DNA from 4 places in the Corynebacterium sp. UBA4397 genome. Region 3 is predicted to be linked to each of the others. Evidence: predicted binding sites of a transcription regulator. Region 3 holds the regulator's gene; each other region holds the start of a gene.
The links. The regulator LexA, encoded in region 3, represses DNA repair genes until DNA is damaged. The targets are predictions, from matches to a motif close to CGAACANNTGTTCG.
Positions count from the first base shown of each region.

Region 1: B2696_RS04635 (HNH endonuclease signature motif containing protein) is a predicted target of LexA. The motif match lies at 2,459-2,472, and genes of this name have one in related genera.
Region 2: B2696_RS00570 (HNH endonuclease signature motif containing protein) is a predicted target of LexA. The motif match lies at 1,531-1,544, and genes of this name have one in related genera.
Region 4: ruvC (crossover junction endodeoxyribonuclease RuvC) is a predicted target of LexA. The motif match lies at 2,140-2,153, and genes of this name have one in related genera.

Region 1 is NZ_DGRD01000020.1:44,579-48,403, forward strand. Features, by position in the region: gene B2696_RS04630 (ABC transporter ATP-binding protein) at 1-1,314, shown strand, start outside; gene B2696_RS04635 (HNH endonuclease signature motif containing protein) at 1,311-2,381, opposite strand; gene B2696_RS04640 ((Fe-S)-binding protein) at 2,636-3,825, shown strand, end outside.
Region 2 is NZ_DGRD01000001.1:121,832-125,656, reverse strand. Features, by position in the region: gene B2696_RS00575 (DEAD/DEAH box helicase) at 1-1,422, shown strand, start outside; gene B2696_RS00570 (HNH endonuclease signature motif containing protein) at 1,576-2,838, shown strand; gene B2696_RS00565 (DUF2269 domain-containing protein) at 2,770-3,213, opposite strand; gene B2696_RS00560 (HNH endonuclease family protein) at 3,261-3,825, opposite strand, start outside.
Region 3 is NZ_DGRD01000031.1:43,524-47,348, forward strand. Features, by position in the region: gene hrpA (ATP-dependent RNA helicase HrpA) at 1-369, shown strand, start outside; gene nrdR (transcriptional regulator NrdR) at 464-922, opposite strand; gene B2696_RS06905 (hypothetical protein) at 1,051-1,176, opposite strand; gene lexA (transcriptional repressor LexA) at 1,672-2,373, shown strand; gene B2696_RS06915 (DeoR/GlpR family DNA-binding transcription regulator) at 2,661-3,443, shown strand; gene ptsP (phosphoenolpyruvate--protein phosphotransferase) at 3,537-3,825, opposite strand, start outside.
Region 4 is NZ_DGRD01000040.1:803-4,627, forward strand. Features, by position in the region: gene ruvB (Holliday junction branch migration DNA helicase RuvB) at 1-849, opposite strand, end outside; gene ruvA (Holliday junction branch migration protein RuvA) at 874-1,482, opposite strand; gene ruvC (crossover junction endodeoxyribonuclease RuvC) at 1,492-2,058, opposite strand; gene B2696_RS08785 (YebC/PmpR family DNA-binding transcriptional regulator) at 2,181-2,936, opposite strand; gene B2696_RS08790 (acyl-CoA thioesterase) at 3,045-3,825, opposite strand, start outside.

The DNA of each region.
Region 1 (3,825 bases), on a different contig from region 3:
TATAACATCTTGTTGGTCGCGGGCATTACCGTGATGATGTTTTCGGTTTCCTGGCAATTGGCACTCATCGCGCTGTTATCACTGCCGCTGACCGGCCTCGTCATCGGCGTTATCGGCTCTCGCTCCCAGAAGCAGTTCACCACCCAATGGCGCTCAACCGGTCAGCTCAACGGCCATGTCGAAGAGTCTTTCTCCGGCCATGAACTGGCTCTGGTTTTTGGCCGCACCGACGCCATGTCCGAAGAATTCGATAGCCGCAACGAGGAGCTATTCCGTTCCGCGGCCATGGCCCAGTTCCTCTCCGGCATGATGATGCCGATCATGCAGTTCATCTCCTACCTTTCCTACGTTGCCATCGCCGTCTTCGGTGGGTTACGGGTGGCCAGTGGCAATATGACGCTTGGCGACGCCACCGCATTCATCCAATACTCCCGCGAATTCAATCAACCCCTGGGTCAGCTCGGCGGAATGATGCAGCAGATTCAGTCCGGGGTCGCCTCTGCCGAGCGGGTCTTCGAGTTCCTCGACTCGCCGGATGAGACTGCCGAGAAGGATTCCCAGCACTTAACTGGCCGCGCCCGCGGGCTGGTGGAGTTTTGTGGCGTCGACTTCTCATATGAGAAGGACTCGCCCCTTATTCAGGATCTCGACCTCCGCGTCGAGCCGGGCGAGACGGCCGCTATTGTCGGCCCCACTGGTGCGGGTAAGACCACCCTGGTCAACCTCATCATGCGTTTCTACGACATCGACGGCGGGCACATCCACCTCGACGGTATAGACACCGCCCAAATGCCGCGCCACGAGCTGCGCTCCCAAGTTGGCATGGTGCTTCAAGACGCCGTGGTCTTCGACGGCACCATCATGGACAACATCCGCTACGGCCGCCTCGATGCCAGCGATGAGGAGGTCATTGCCGCAGCCAAGGCCACCTACGTCGACCGCTTTGTCCATTCGCTGCCGGAGGGCTACAACACCGTGATCGATCAAGATGGCGGTGCGGTATCTGCCGGCGAGCGCCAGCTCATCACCATCGCGCGCGCCTTCCTGGCCCAACCCGCGCTGCTCATCTTGGATGAGGCAACCTCCTCTGTCGATACGCGCACCGAGATGCTAGTTCAGCAGGCAATGAGCGCGCTACGCGCCGATCGCACTTCCTTCGTCATTGCTCACCGCCTTTCGACGATCCGCAATGCCGATGTCATCCTCGTCATGGAGAACGGCGCCATAGTCGAGCAAGGTACGCACGAGGAATTGCTGGCTAAGCGCGGCGCCTATTGGCGGCTTAGCCAGTCACAGTTCTCCGAAGAGGATTAACTAAAACTCAACTCCATAGGTCCTCGCATCCGTTCTTTTCTTCCTGCTGCGGCATCGATTCTCTGAATGACGCTTTGTTTCCAGTTGGCGGAATCAGTAACGATGGGCCCTTGGGGAAGAGTTGACTCCCACGTTCCGTCTGCGAAAAGCCAGTAGATGTCCCCGGTGAGCGGATCCAAAAGATAAAAGGCCCGCTTGTCCGTCTTTATGTTGTGGTGATGCTGGCATAAGCTGGCGAGATTATCGCTACTGGTGGGGCCTCCCTCGTGATAGTTCACTCGGTGATCGAGCTGGCAGCGATGGGCAGGTACCCGGCAGCCTGGCCAACGACAGGTGCCATCGCGTCCCTCCACGAAGGCGCGCAACCCGGCGCTGGGCCGGTACGCAGATTCCTCCGCCGGCCCGACCTCGCGCATATCCTCGGAATCAACTTCCAGGAAGCCATAGCCTTCGAGGTGGGCCAAGGAGCTCCCCACCGGCTGAAAGGTATTGATAACAAGCTTGGTCTTCACCGGATCGAGGACCAAAGCTGCCAGTGCCGCCGCCAAGGAGATTCCCTCAGCCTCTGCGCGCTTGCGCACCAACCGGTCCACGGATTCTAGGGTGAGCGCATCCAACGTGAGCTCTAGATGGGCGCGGTTGCCCCTGCGCTGCAGTCGATAGGATTCCGGCTTTTCTTTTCCTTCCGGCTCTGAATAGAACTGCGCGAGAACTTCCACGATGGTGGCCCGAATCCTCCCCGCATCCGGCAAATGCTGGTTTCTACGGCTGGGCGTAAACAACTCCACAAGTGCCTCATCAACGTGCACATATACCTCATCCTTGACGCCCAACAGCGCCTGTCCGATGGCGATGAGGCGGTCATAATCCAGGAACCAATCCTGTTCCTGCAGGCGGGTCAAACGCGGGAGATAAGACATGGTGTCTAGTCCGAGGAATACCCTTTCCGCTTTGTACGCGCTGAGCCCAAAGCCGCGTCCGATGCGAGAAAAACTCAGTTCAGCATCATCTTCCGGGCCGGGCAGCACCTTGTGCCAGGTGCGCCAATAAAGGCGGTTGGAATCCATGAACACCTGAGCAAACTCACAGTGCCTATTGCAAGGCGCGAAACACGCTTCTAGCATCACTACTCTCCCCCGAGACGCGAACAAACATTCGATTTATACCACCCATAATAATCGCCACATCACTCTTCCACAAGGGTTTAGCACAGATTTTCTACACCGCAGTCGCAGTAGCGCAAAATCCAGGACTCACGGTTGCGCGGGTTTAGCCTTTAAGCTGTAGACTACTGCGCGCATCAAAGCTATAAGGAGTCTCCATGTCAACCGTCTTCGGTTGGATCGCCATCATCGTCTCGGTTCCCGTGTGGGGCTATTTCCTATTCCGCGCATACAGGTTCTTCCAGGTCATCAAGTCAGGCGGACCAGACAACTCTGCCCGCACTAACCGTCCTGGCAAGCGCCTACAACGGGTCCTCATCGAGGTCTTCGGGCATACGCACTTCAAGGGCAGGCCCCTAGTCAACGCCGCTCACTGGCTGGTCATGGTTGGTTTCCTCTTCGGAATCTTGGTGTGGTTCGAGGCCTACATCCAGACCTTTTCCCCCAGTTCCGGGTGGCCATTCCTCCAGCACTGGCCGGTCTATCACCTGCTCGAAGAGGTGCTTTCCATAGCCACCGTCGTAGGAATCTGTTTCCTCATCGGGGTACGCATCAAGCTTGGCGATAGCGACCGCGGCTCCCGCTTCTTCAACTCCCAAACGCTTTCCGCCCGCATCGTCGAGGCTGTCGTATTCTTCGAAGGCTTAGGCATGCTGCTGGTCAAAGCCTCCAAGATCGCCACCTATGGCGGGGGCTCGCCACTGACGGACTTCGTCTCTATTCACTTGGCCAAGGTCCTGCCCGCCTCCCCCGATCTCGTCAGCTTCTTCGCCCTGTTCAAACTGCTGACGGGCATGGTCTTTATCGCACTCATCTCCCACTACTTCCAGTGGGGCGTCATGTGGCACCGCTTCCTCGCCTTCTTCAATATCTTCTTCCAGCGCAACGCCAACGGGGCCAAAGCCCTCAAGTCCATTCCCACCCCAGATCTAGAAAAGGACATCACCCCCGCCAGTTGGAAGATGCTTCTCGACGTCTCCACCTGCACCGAGTGCGGCCGCTGCCAAGACCTATGCCCCGCCTGGAACACCGATAAACCGCTCAGCCCCAAGAAGCTCGTCATGGACCTGCGCCAAGGAGCCATCGACAACTACAACCCGCATGCCGGGGTCGATGTACTATCCATGGCCGGAGTCATCGAGGACGATGTCTTGTGGGCCTGCACCAATTGCGGAGCCTGCGTCGATCAGTGCCCAGTCGATATCGAACACATCGATCACATCTCCGACCTACGGCGTTTCAAGGTGCTCTCCGAGGCCGATTTCCCCTCCGAGCTTGGCGGACTGTTCAAGAATATCGAGAACAAGGGCAACCCCTGGGGCCGCAATAACTCCGAGCGACGCACCTG
Region 2 (3,825 bases), on a different contig from region 3:
GGTACTCCCGGCCGTGTCATCGACCACCTAGAGAAGGGCTCACTGGATATTTCCCAGCTGCGCTTCCTCGTGCTCGATGAGGCTGATGAGATGCTCAACATGGGCTTCCAGGAGGATGTCGAGCGCATCTTGGAGGACACCCCGGAGGGCAAGCAGGTTGCTTTGTTCTCGGCGACCATGCCCAATGGCATCCGCCGCCTGTCCAAGCGCTACCTCAACGACCCAGCCGAGATCACGGTCAAGTCCGAGCGTCGCACCAACGACAACATCAAACAGCGCTACCTGCTGACCCCGCACCGTCAGAAGATGGACGCGTTCACGCGCATCCTCGAGGTCATTGACTACGACGCCATCATCGTGTTCTGCCGTACCAAGCATGAGACCGAAGAGGTAGCGGATCAGCTCAAGGAGCGCGGATACAATGCTGCTGCCATCAACGGCGACATCGCCCAGCAGCAGCGTGAGCGCACCGTTGATCAGCTCAAGGATGGTCGCCTCGACATCCTCGTGGCTACTGACGTTGCCGCGCGTGGCCTCGACGTTGACCGCATCACGCACGTGGTCAACTTCGATATCCCCAACGACACCGAGTCCTACGTGCACCGCATTGGCCGTACTGGCCGCGCGGGTCGTACCGGTGAGGCGATCTTGTTCGTCACTCCGCGCGAGCGTCGGATGCTGCGTTCCATCGAACGCGTCACCAATGCACGCTTGGAAGAGATGGAACTGCCTACCGTTGATGCCGTCAACGACAAGCGCAAAGAGCGTTTCGCGCAGGCCATCACGGATAATCTCGAGACCAAGCAAAGCGAATTGTTCCGCGGCCTAGTGCGCAAGTACTCCGAGACCAACAACGTTGCGATGGATGACATCGCTGCCGCATTGGCCGTACAGCTGCAGGGCGGAACTGAGTTCCTGCTCAAGGATCAGCCTGCCTTCAAGAAGGATCGCCGTGACCGCGACCGCTTCAGCCGCGACGACCGTGGAGACCGCGGCGACCGCGGCGACCGCGGACATCGCGGAGGATTCCGTGACCGTGATCGCGGAGACCGTGGCCCCCGTCGCCCGGATGGAGATTTCGAGACCTACCGTCTCGACGTCGGCAAGCGTCAGAACGTGCGCCCAGGCGCCATCGTCGGTGCCATTGCCAACGAGGGTGGCCTGTCCTCCAAGGACTTTGGCCGTATTACCATCGCCGTGGGGCATACCCTCGTCGATCTGCCCAAGGGCATGGACCCGCAGGTGCTCGATCGTCTCAAGGACACCCGCATCTCTGGCCAGCTGATCAACATCCAGAAGGACTCTGGCCGTCCGCCTCATCGTGGCGGCGGAGACCGTGATCGCGGAGATCGTGGTGGACGCGGTGGTTACCGCGGAAATCGCGACCGTGACCGTGGTGGTCGCGGCGGCTGGCGCGACTAAGCAATCCCAGCGTAAAAGGCCTCTAGTGAACTAGGGGCCTTTTACGTGTTTTGCGGGGTCTCACTATATTCGGGGGTAGATGTCGGTGGCATGGTTTAGGCTGTGATTCGAAAGGGTATTCGATACTTTTGTTTCACGGGGGAGTGACAACTAATGACTACCGCCTTTTATGCCAATACCAACCCAGCACACGAGGTTTCTGCTGCCGCCACAGGGCTGCGGCGGGAAGAATACTTGTTCTGGCGCTCGCTGCAGCCGGAGGAGGACGCCGATATTGACATCGTCGTGGCCACTTTGTCTGGGCTTACAGGAGCAAGTGAGGGACGCATCACGCGGATCATCTACACTTTTGTGCGCTTAGAGAAGCTTCCGCGCCTGCGTGCGGAGCAGGAGGAAAGCTTCCATCTCGACCTAGACAGGCTCATAGCCATAGATTCGGCACTGTCGAAACTGGGGGACGTCGCACAAGAGACTTTGCAGGATATCGACGAGGAACTGACCAGATACCTCTCAGCGCGCCAGCCCAACCAGAAGTTGCCTTCACATCGAAACCTGCGGCGGAAGTTGCGGGATACTTTGATGCGCAAGGACTCCTCAATCGCTGCCAAAGACCCGCGGCGTCGCCCTGCCTATGGCGTGTATCCCATGGGCAAGGATAGTGCCACACTTAGCCTCGATGTGGACTTAGAAACTGCGGCCGTCATCGACGCCAATGTCGCTTTTCTTGCTGAGCGCGACAACATCACTCGGGCAGGAGCAGCGATAGCGCTGCTTAGCGGGGAATCTGTTGCGGAGGCTAAGGTCACGCTCAATGTTTATAAGTCTGATTGTCCGGACGCGCCAGGCTTCATCCAGGAGCTGGGCTGGGTGCCGTCCGAGGTAGCTGAAAGGCTGGCTGCGCGTGCTAGTACCGTGCGTGACATGGATGCGGCACAGCGTGCCGTCTCGCCCAACTACGTCACGCCTGCTGGTATCGGCGCTTATGTTGAGGGTCGTGATGCAGTGTGCCGCTGGCCCGGTTGTGACGTTCCTGCGCAGGATGCTCAAAAGGATCATCGTATTGACTTCGCGGATGGCGGTCCGACCTCAGCGGCGAATCTCGCGAGCCTGTGTCAACACCACCACAACATCAAGACTGATGGCCGGGCTCGCTACATCATGGACCCAGTCAGTGGGGATATTGTCTGGCTCTTTGAGGATTCAACTTGGATCTACGATGAGGCCACGGGCCCTTTGGCGCCGCGGAAAAGAAACTGGGTCCGCACGGTGGCGCAGGCCACGCAGGGCAGAAGAAAAGCCGCTCACGACGAGGCGCAGCGGCTAAAGAAAGAGCTCGATGATGAGGTCTTAGACGAACATCAAGCAAGCACAGATAACCCACAAGAGGTTGAAGATCCCACCCATGGCGGCCAGTGACTTCTTGGTCGCGGCGAAGTCCTCACCAGAGTTCTCTTCGAGTGCAGCGAGGGACTTCTTCTGCTTCGGGATGATAAGGAAGAAAAGGAGGCACCAAGCAACGATTGCCACCAAGATAGCGATGTGGAACTGAATCTCGGACTTGTAGGTGGATAGGTCCGCGAGGAATACGCCGATGCCCAGGATCGGAACGATGGCAGAAATATAGCCATAGGTGCTGGTTATGTTGTGCAGAAGGCGTGCTGCGCCTAGTGCGGAGACGTCACCTTGGGATGCCTTGAGCATCTGGGACTGGTAGGTCGAGGTCGATACGCAGACGGGGCCGATTAGCAGTAGGGCGGAGATGACGTGTAGGAAAATCAGAAAAGATGTCACGGGGGTGTGTGGCCTTTCAAAGGACGGAATGTACACCCTGAGCCTATCTAACCTGGAAGCAGGAACTCGAATCGACACTGCCTACGCATCACCGAAACGTCTGCGGTAGGCAGCGAAAGCTCGTATGCGCGTGCTATCTCTGCCAGGCGTGTAGAGTAGGCGCAGCGCTTCTTCGGGGGTAGCCACTCTGAAGGGAGGCTATCGGACTTCTGTTGGTTGAGGCTGCGCTGCGTGGCCACCAGATTGAGTGGATCGTTGGCAAAGCGAGCGCGTGTGTTTCGATCCCAGCTGTGTGCGCCCATGTCCCAAGCAGCGGAGAGGGGAAAGACGTGGTCGACTTCCACGGCTTCGCTATTGGACACTGCTTGGTCGGAGTATGGATCGTAGAACGTTCCGCCTGTGACTCGGCAGTTGAGAACGCTCGCCTGTGTTGACTGCGCTAAGCGCACAGCCTCGCGGGTAGTGCACTGGCCATGTGGCTGCCAGCTTCCAAAAAGTGCGCGGTCATATCCGAGGACGTCTTGGCGCTGGGGCACCGTAGCGATGTCCAAGCGGGGGCCGGGATATAGATACAACAGTGTCAAAAACGTCAAAGCCACCAAGAAATAGAAC
Region 3 (3,825 bases):
GAAGGCCCTGCCATCGATGACATGCGCAGCCAGCTTAGCTTCTTGTTGCCACCCAACGCGATCACACTGCACGGGATCTCCCACCTGCGCCACCTGCCACGCTACCTGCAGGCAATGCGAATCCGTTTGGAGGAGATGTCCCTAGACCCCGAAAAAGATGACGATCGCCAGCGTGACGTAGACGAGGCCAAGGCCTACCTCAACAACCGGCTCAAAGCCCTTCCAGCCGGACGTGAGAAGTCCAAAGACGTCAAGGATATTCGCTGGATGATTGAAGAGCTGCGAGTTTCTCTATTTGCGCAGCGGCTAGGCACAGCCCACGCGGTCTCGTTACGCAGAATCCAAAAAGCAGCCGACAAGCTCCGCTGACCTCTCGCCGAGCCACCACCCCTGCCCTAGTCGCCGAGACTGCTGGAGCGCAGGAGGAGGAGGCGACGCGCCCTCCTCCTCCAAGGAGATAGGTCTAAAAGTCTCCGCGGTCTCTGCGCCGCATCAAGCGGATTTCGGACTCAAAGTCGTCAGCGTTCTCGAAGGACTTGTAGACAGAGGCAAAGCGCAGGTACGCGACCTCGTCGAGGTCACGCAACGGCTCCAAAATGGCGAGACCAACATCGTTAGCATTGACCTGGGAGGAGCCATGACTGCGCACGGTCTCTTCGACCTGCTGCGCAAGCTTCTTGAGCGAATCATCTGATACATCGCGCCCTTGGCACGCCCGCCTGACACCGCGAATAAGCTTGTCGCGGCTGAAAGGTTCCGCCAGACCGTTGCGTTTTAGCACCAATAGCACCGCCTTTTCCACAGTGGTGAAACGTCCTTTGCAGGCAGTGCACTCCCGGCGGCGCCGAATTGCAGAACCACCATCGACCACGCGGGAATCGATGACCTTTGACTGCTCATTATGACAAAAAGGACAGTACACGGTGCGAATCTCCTTCGAACGGTGGCGACGAGGCGCGAACAGCATTAACCGTTCCTATCCTAGTTCGCGGTAGACAGGTGAGACTAACCGGCGATACGTCTAGGAGTCCGCCTAGAGCAGTGGGCTGCCTAACGCTGCGAGGACACCCCTGTTACGTGGGGTGCTCCTGCGCCCATCCCAGGCTCTTCAGAAGCAGTAAAGCCGCCCAAGACGATGGAGATCATGAGAGCAAAGCCAAAGATGCTGCCGAGCAAATAGCTTCCTTTGTTCGAATCGTGGCTCTCGGACGGCACCTGCGCCTGCGCGCTATACCGCGCGACTTTCGCACTAGATACTGGTGGAGCGCCTGTTCTACTAATCACGCTGAGAGTGCGAACCCCTCCCGCATGTGAACATCCATTTCCCCGCCCGACAACTCGACTGCGTTCCGCCTGGGGCTCCCAGACGCTTGCCCTGCGCACTACTTGCTGGCGACGCTGTCCTGCAGCTAGATGTGCGCTATTGCGGTCTAAACGAAGTGTCATGCCATTGTCCTTTTTGTATGTAACCTATTGGCGCTTACTGTAGCGAGAGTCATTGACTGGACCCTGGCCTTAAGTCGCCATTATGTTCGAATTAGCTTCTACGTTCGATTTATAGCACGGTATCGAACACCTGTCCACACTTAGCGGATATTTCTCGAACATTCGTGCATAACGTGATATAAAAGAACGAGCACTAGTCCATAGTTCGCCCCCCGGAAGGGAACCATGCCACGCACTCCAGCCAAAAGCTCGGGAAAGCCAGACATCACCAAGCTCTCAGATCGCCAACGTCGCATCCTTGACGTCATCCATGACGCGGTGATGCTGCGTGGCTATCCGCCTAGCATTCGGGAAATTGGGGATGCTGCGGGCCTGCAGTCCACCTCTTCCGTGGCCTACCAGCTCAAACAGCTGGAGGAGAAGGGGTTCTTGCGCCGTGACCCCAATAAGCCACGCGCCGTCGACGTTCGCCACCTCGATACCGAACACTCCTCCCGCACAAAGAGGCACACCCCTGCGGCCTCTACGCCGCCTGCAGAGGATGCTTCTGTCGTTTCTTATGTTCCGGTGGTCGGTCGCATTGCCGCTGGTTCGCCAATTACGGCCGAGGAGAATATCGATACCTATTTCCCCCTTCCCGGAGATATCCTCGGGGGCGGAGAACTCTACATGCTCAAAGTTGTGGGTGATTCCATGCGGGATGCAGGCATCTTGAATGGAGATTGGGTCGTAGTCCGCTCTCAGTCTGTCGCGGAGGAGGGTGAGTTCGTGGCTGCTCTCCTTGACGGCGAGGAGGCTACGGTTAAGGAGTTCCACCGCGATTCCTCGGGCATCTGGCTCCTGCCTCACAATGAGGCCTACTCCCCCATCAAGGGCGATGAAGCCGACATCATGGGCAAAGTGGTTTCCGTATTCCGCCGCCTCTAGCGCACTGCAACGCAACAAAGGCCTGACTCGCGTTGGGTCTTTGTTGCGTTTTCACCCCCGTTTAGTTGGTTTTCCTTCGCCGCTCAGGAAAGTGACGAGTCTCTAACAGTCCACCAAAACCCCTTGTAATGGCCATTTTCCACGCTAAGGTGCCCACGATCTCCGATTATTTTTGTTTGGTTCCGTTTACTTGTTCCCAAAGTCTGTCAGAATGGAGGAATAGCACAGGGGCCGCCCCAGTAGGCTTCGGGTCCCCCATAGCCGCGAACCTGCAAAAGGAGACATACATGTACGCCGAGGAGCGTCGCCGGCAAATCGCTTCCCTCACGGCGGTGGAGGGAAGAGTCAACGTTACCGGGCTCGCAGAGCGCTTTGATGTCACCGCTGAAACGATTCGCCGAGATCTAGCCGTCTTGGACAAGGAGGGCGTGGTCCATCGTGTACACGGTGGCGCCGTGGCTTCCCGCTCCTTCCAGACCGCTGAGTTCACGCTGGACACGCGGCAACGTTCCGCTTCGGGCGCCAAGGCCGCCATCGCTCGCGCAGCGCTCGACTTCATCCCGCACGGCTCCGCGAGCATCTTCCTCGACGCAGGAACTACGATAAACGCTCTTGCTGATCTGATTGGCCAAAGATACAACAATGAGCAGGTAAGTATCGTCTCCAACTCCCTACCCATTGCTCTCTCGCTCGCCAGCAACGGCGTCCCCAACGTCCAACTCCTCGGCGGGACCGTTCGCGCCATCACGCAGGCCGTCGTGGGCGATACTGCCCTGCGCACCATGGCGCTCATGCGTGCCGACGTCGCCTTCATCGGCACCAACGCACTCACGCTAGATCATGGCTTGTCGACGGCGGACCCCCAAGAGGCCGCCATTAAATCCGCCTTTGTTACCAATGCTCACAAGGTGGTTGTCCTGTGCGATTCCAGCAAACTTGGCAACGATTATCTTGTCAGCTTCGCCGCCATTGGTGATATCGATGTCGTTGTCACCGATGCTGGAATCCCGCAGTCCTTCATCGACGCACTCAGCGAGCGCGAGATCGACGTCGTCGTCGCCGACGAATAGTGCCGCTTGAGGCCAATTAGGCCAGCAGTAGCGCAAGCAAAAGAGGTGCCTCCCCTTTTAAAGGGAAGTACCTCTTTTCGCGTTCTGGAGAGTTTAGTTCTTGAACTGCTCCATGACTTTGAACACGCTCGCACGCGCTTCGGTGGGGCCTTCTGCGTCGATAGCAGCCTCCGCCATCTTCTGGCATTCTTCGAGCGTGACCTCAGCCAACTGCGCACCAACTCCTGCCACAGCCGTCGAAGCGGCCGACAGAGAGTTGACGCCAAGACCGGTGAGAACACAAGCCAGAACTGGGTCAGCTGCAGCCTCGCCGCATACCCCGACCGGAACGTTGTTGTCCCGCCCGACCACGCACGTATGCCGGATGAGGCGAAGCACCGCC
Region 4 (3,825 bases), on a different contig from region 3:
GAGGCCCATCTCATCGACGTCAAAGACCTCGAGGGCACCGCGCGCGGCGGCTAGGTCGATGTGCCCGTCCCCGTTGACCTCAGCGAAGTCCCGCACGCGACGCAGCAGGCGGTTGGCAATACGCGGGGTTCCGCGGGAGCGCGAGCCTATCTCTACTGCGGCATCGTGGTCGACGTCGAGTTCCAAGATCTTCGCCGCGCGGGTGATGACGCGGGTGAGATCAGGCGTGTCATAGAACTCCATCTGCGCGGTAAAGCCAAAGCGATCGCGCAAGGGGCCGGTAAGCATCCCCGCGCGGGTGGTGGCGCCCACGAGGGTAAAAGGCGGGATCTCCAAAGGTATTGAAGTCGCACCAGGGCCCTTACCCACGATGACATCGATCCGGAAGTCCTCCATGGCCATGTAGAGCATTTCCTCCGCAGGGCGGGCAATGCGGTGAATCTCATCGATGAAGAGGACATCGCCCTCCATCAAATTGGAGAGCATGGCGGCGAGATCACCGGCGCGTTCGAGCGCAGGCCCAGAGGTCATGCGCAAAGAGGTGCCCAGTTCTTGAGCAATGATCATGGCCATCGTTGTCTTGCCTAGGCCAGGAGGCCCGGAGAGGAGAACGTGATCGGGGGTGACTCCCCTATTCTTCGCGCCATTAAGTACCAGGGAGAGCTGTTCGCGCACCTTGGGCTGGCCAATGAACTCTCCCAGCGACTTCGGGCGCAGCGAGCGCTCAGCGTCGCGCTCCCCCGGCTGCAGTTGCGCATCGACGTCACTATTGCGGGCGCTGGCCTGCGAGGCGGCGGACTGCTGCAGGTCCTCGGGCAAAGAGAACTCGGTGCGTTCAAGGTCTGACATTTTTCCCCTTTCCTCTTGCCGAGCCTACTTCTTGCGCCCGAGCTGGCTCAGCGCGGCGCGCAAGACTTCCGCAGTGGCAGCCTCAGGCTGCTCCGCCGCGATGGCTTCCACCACTGGGCGGGAGGCCTTTTCACTAAAGCCCAGGCCCAAAAGTGCCTCCGTAACCTGTTCCACCAGCACGGCTGGTGCGCCCGAGGCCTGAGAAAGATCGGCGGAAGGTGCCACCGGGCTAAAGGCTGCGACCTTGTCCTTGAGCTCCAAGGCCATGCGTTCCGCCATGCGTTTGCCCACACCTGGTACTGATTGCAAGCGCTTAGAGTCCGCAGCGGCGATGGCAGCCGCCAGATCGGCGGCATTCATAACGGACAAGGCTGCCATGGCAAGTTTGGGACCCAGACCAGACACAGACTGCAGGAGATGAAACATTTCTCTGTCCTCAGGTGCGAAGAACCCGAAGAGCGTCATCGAGTCTTCTTTGACCACCAAGGAGGTCAACACGCGCGCCTCGTGCTCCCTCTGGAGCTGGGCCAGGGTGTTCGCTGTGGCTAGGAACTTATAGCCCACACCGCCACATTCAATGACAGCATGGTCGAGGCCGATACTAATCACCTCGCCGTGAAGGGATGCAATCACCTGTGGTACCTAACCTTTCCGAGTCTTTTCATTCTTGCTGGGCCAGGCACCTGGTATCCCCGCCTCCGGCCCGCGCACGCGAGCCAGTGCTGGGGCACGCCAGCAGTGACACACCGCCAAGGCGAGCGCATCCGCAGCATCCGCCGGCTTTGGGGCCTCCGAGAGGCCAAGGATGCGCGTGATCATCACGGTCATCTGCTTTTTGTCTGCGCGGCCGTTGCCGGAAATGGCCTTCTTCACCTCAGAGGGGGTGTACATGTGCACAGGAATATCGCGCTCGGCAGCAGCGAGCACGAGTACGCCTACCGCGTGGGCGGTCTGCATGACCGTGGAGACGTTTCCGCGCTCGAACACTCGCTCGATGGCAATGACATGGGGGCGGTAATCATCCATCCATTCGCGTACTGCGACGGAAAGGCGCAACAGGCGCTCCGCGAGTTCTTTATCGCTCGGGGTGCGCACCACGCCGACCGAGACCGGTATGATGGCGCGGCCCCGCCCGGCTTGCACGACGGAAAGCCCACAGCGCGTCAGCCCGGGGTCAATCCCCATGACTCGCAATCCCTCGAGATTCACCGCCGCTGCCCACCATGCCTTCCCTTGACCCTAAGTAATTTCCCTGCAACGCACATCGCCGCAGGATTCCTTACTAGGATACACACACATGTTCTAAATGTGCGCTTTGGGCAGGAGGAAGGTTAGTCTTCCTCGAGCTCTGCTAGGACCTCATCAGACAAGTCCATGTTGGTGTAGACGTTCTGGACGTCATCGGATTCTTCGAGGGCGTCAATAAGGCGGAAGATCTTGCGAGCATCCGCAGCTTCCAGGGGCACCTCGACCGAGGCGCGGAAATCGGTATCGGAATCATCAATTTCGATACCAGCCTCCTCCAGTGCTGCCTTCACGGCCGGAACGTCCGTGGGCGCGCAAGTTACTTCAAAGCGCTCGCCGAGATCGTTGACCTCTTCGGCACCGGCGTCGAGCACGGCCATGAGGACATCGTCCTCGCTGAGCTCGCCCTTGACCACGGTGACGATACCGATGCGGGAGAACATATAGGCCACGGAGCCGGATTCACCCAGGTTGCCACCGTTCTTCGACATTGCAGTGCGCACGTCGGTGGCGGCACGGTTGCGGTTATCAGTCAGGCACTCGATCAACATGGCAACGCCGTTGGGACCGTAGCCCTCATACATGATGGTTTCCCAGTCGGCGCCGCCGGCTTCCTCACCGGAGCCGCGCTTGCGGGCGCGCTCGATATTGTCATTGGGAACGGAGGCCTTCTTGGCCTTCTTGATCATGTCATCGAGGGTCGGGTTTGCAGAGGGATCGCCGCCACCCGTACGCGCTGCAACTTCGATGTTTTTGATCAGCTTGGCAAATTCCTTACCGCGCTTGGCATCGTTTGCAGCCTTCTTGTGCTTGGTAGTAGCCCATTTAGAGTGGCCGGACATCATGTCCCTTTCATATCGGGGATGAGAAACTGCAGGCAATTATACGTGCCTGCGCCAAGCACCGAAAAAACCGGTCCCTGCTTTTCACTGCCGCGCGCTTGAGGGCGCCTATACATCCTGCCAATTTCCGTGCGCGCCGCCTGCTCTCAGAGGCTTTTCTACCGTGCGCATGAGCCCTTCCTGCATGGTCATGGCCACCAGTTCACCGGCGCGATTATAGAGTTTTCCCTGTGCTAATCCCGTGCCGCCGCCTGCCGCGGGCGATACTTGCTCATAGAGCAGCCACTCATCTACATGGATGGGGCGAAAGAACCACATGCAATGGTCCAGGCTAGCCAGCTGGACCTCCACGCCCTGGTGCTCGATGAGCGCTGAGCGGATGAGCGTCATATCTGACATATAGGCCAGCCCCGCCTGATGAAAGCTCTGTTCAGCAGGAACGGCGCCGGTATAGCGGAACCAAATATAGCGAAATCCCGAGCCAGTTCTCTCTGCGGCGGCGCTATCGCGGCCTGGCTCCGGGATGAGCCGAATATCCCAATCCTGCCACTCCGGCAAGATGATGCGCGGGGAATGCAGCTTGCCACCACCGCCGCGCACTGCCTCCTGCGGCCCCGGAACCTCCGGAGCTGGATCCGCGTGCTCAGGGCCTTGTTCCCCGGGAAGGTGGAAGGAGGCGCTGAGGATAAAAATGAGCTTGCCGTGTTGACTAGCGCGCACCTGCCTCGCGGCAAAGGAGCGGCCATCGCGCACAGTCTCCACCTGCAGTGACATTGGGCTCGAGGAGTCACCAGGGCGCAGGAAGTAGCTGTGCAGAGAGTGCACCTGCTTTTCGCTCACAGTGAGCTGTGCGGCGCGTAGTGCTTGGGCCACCACTTGCCCGCCGAAG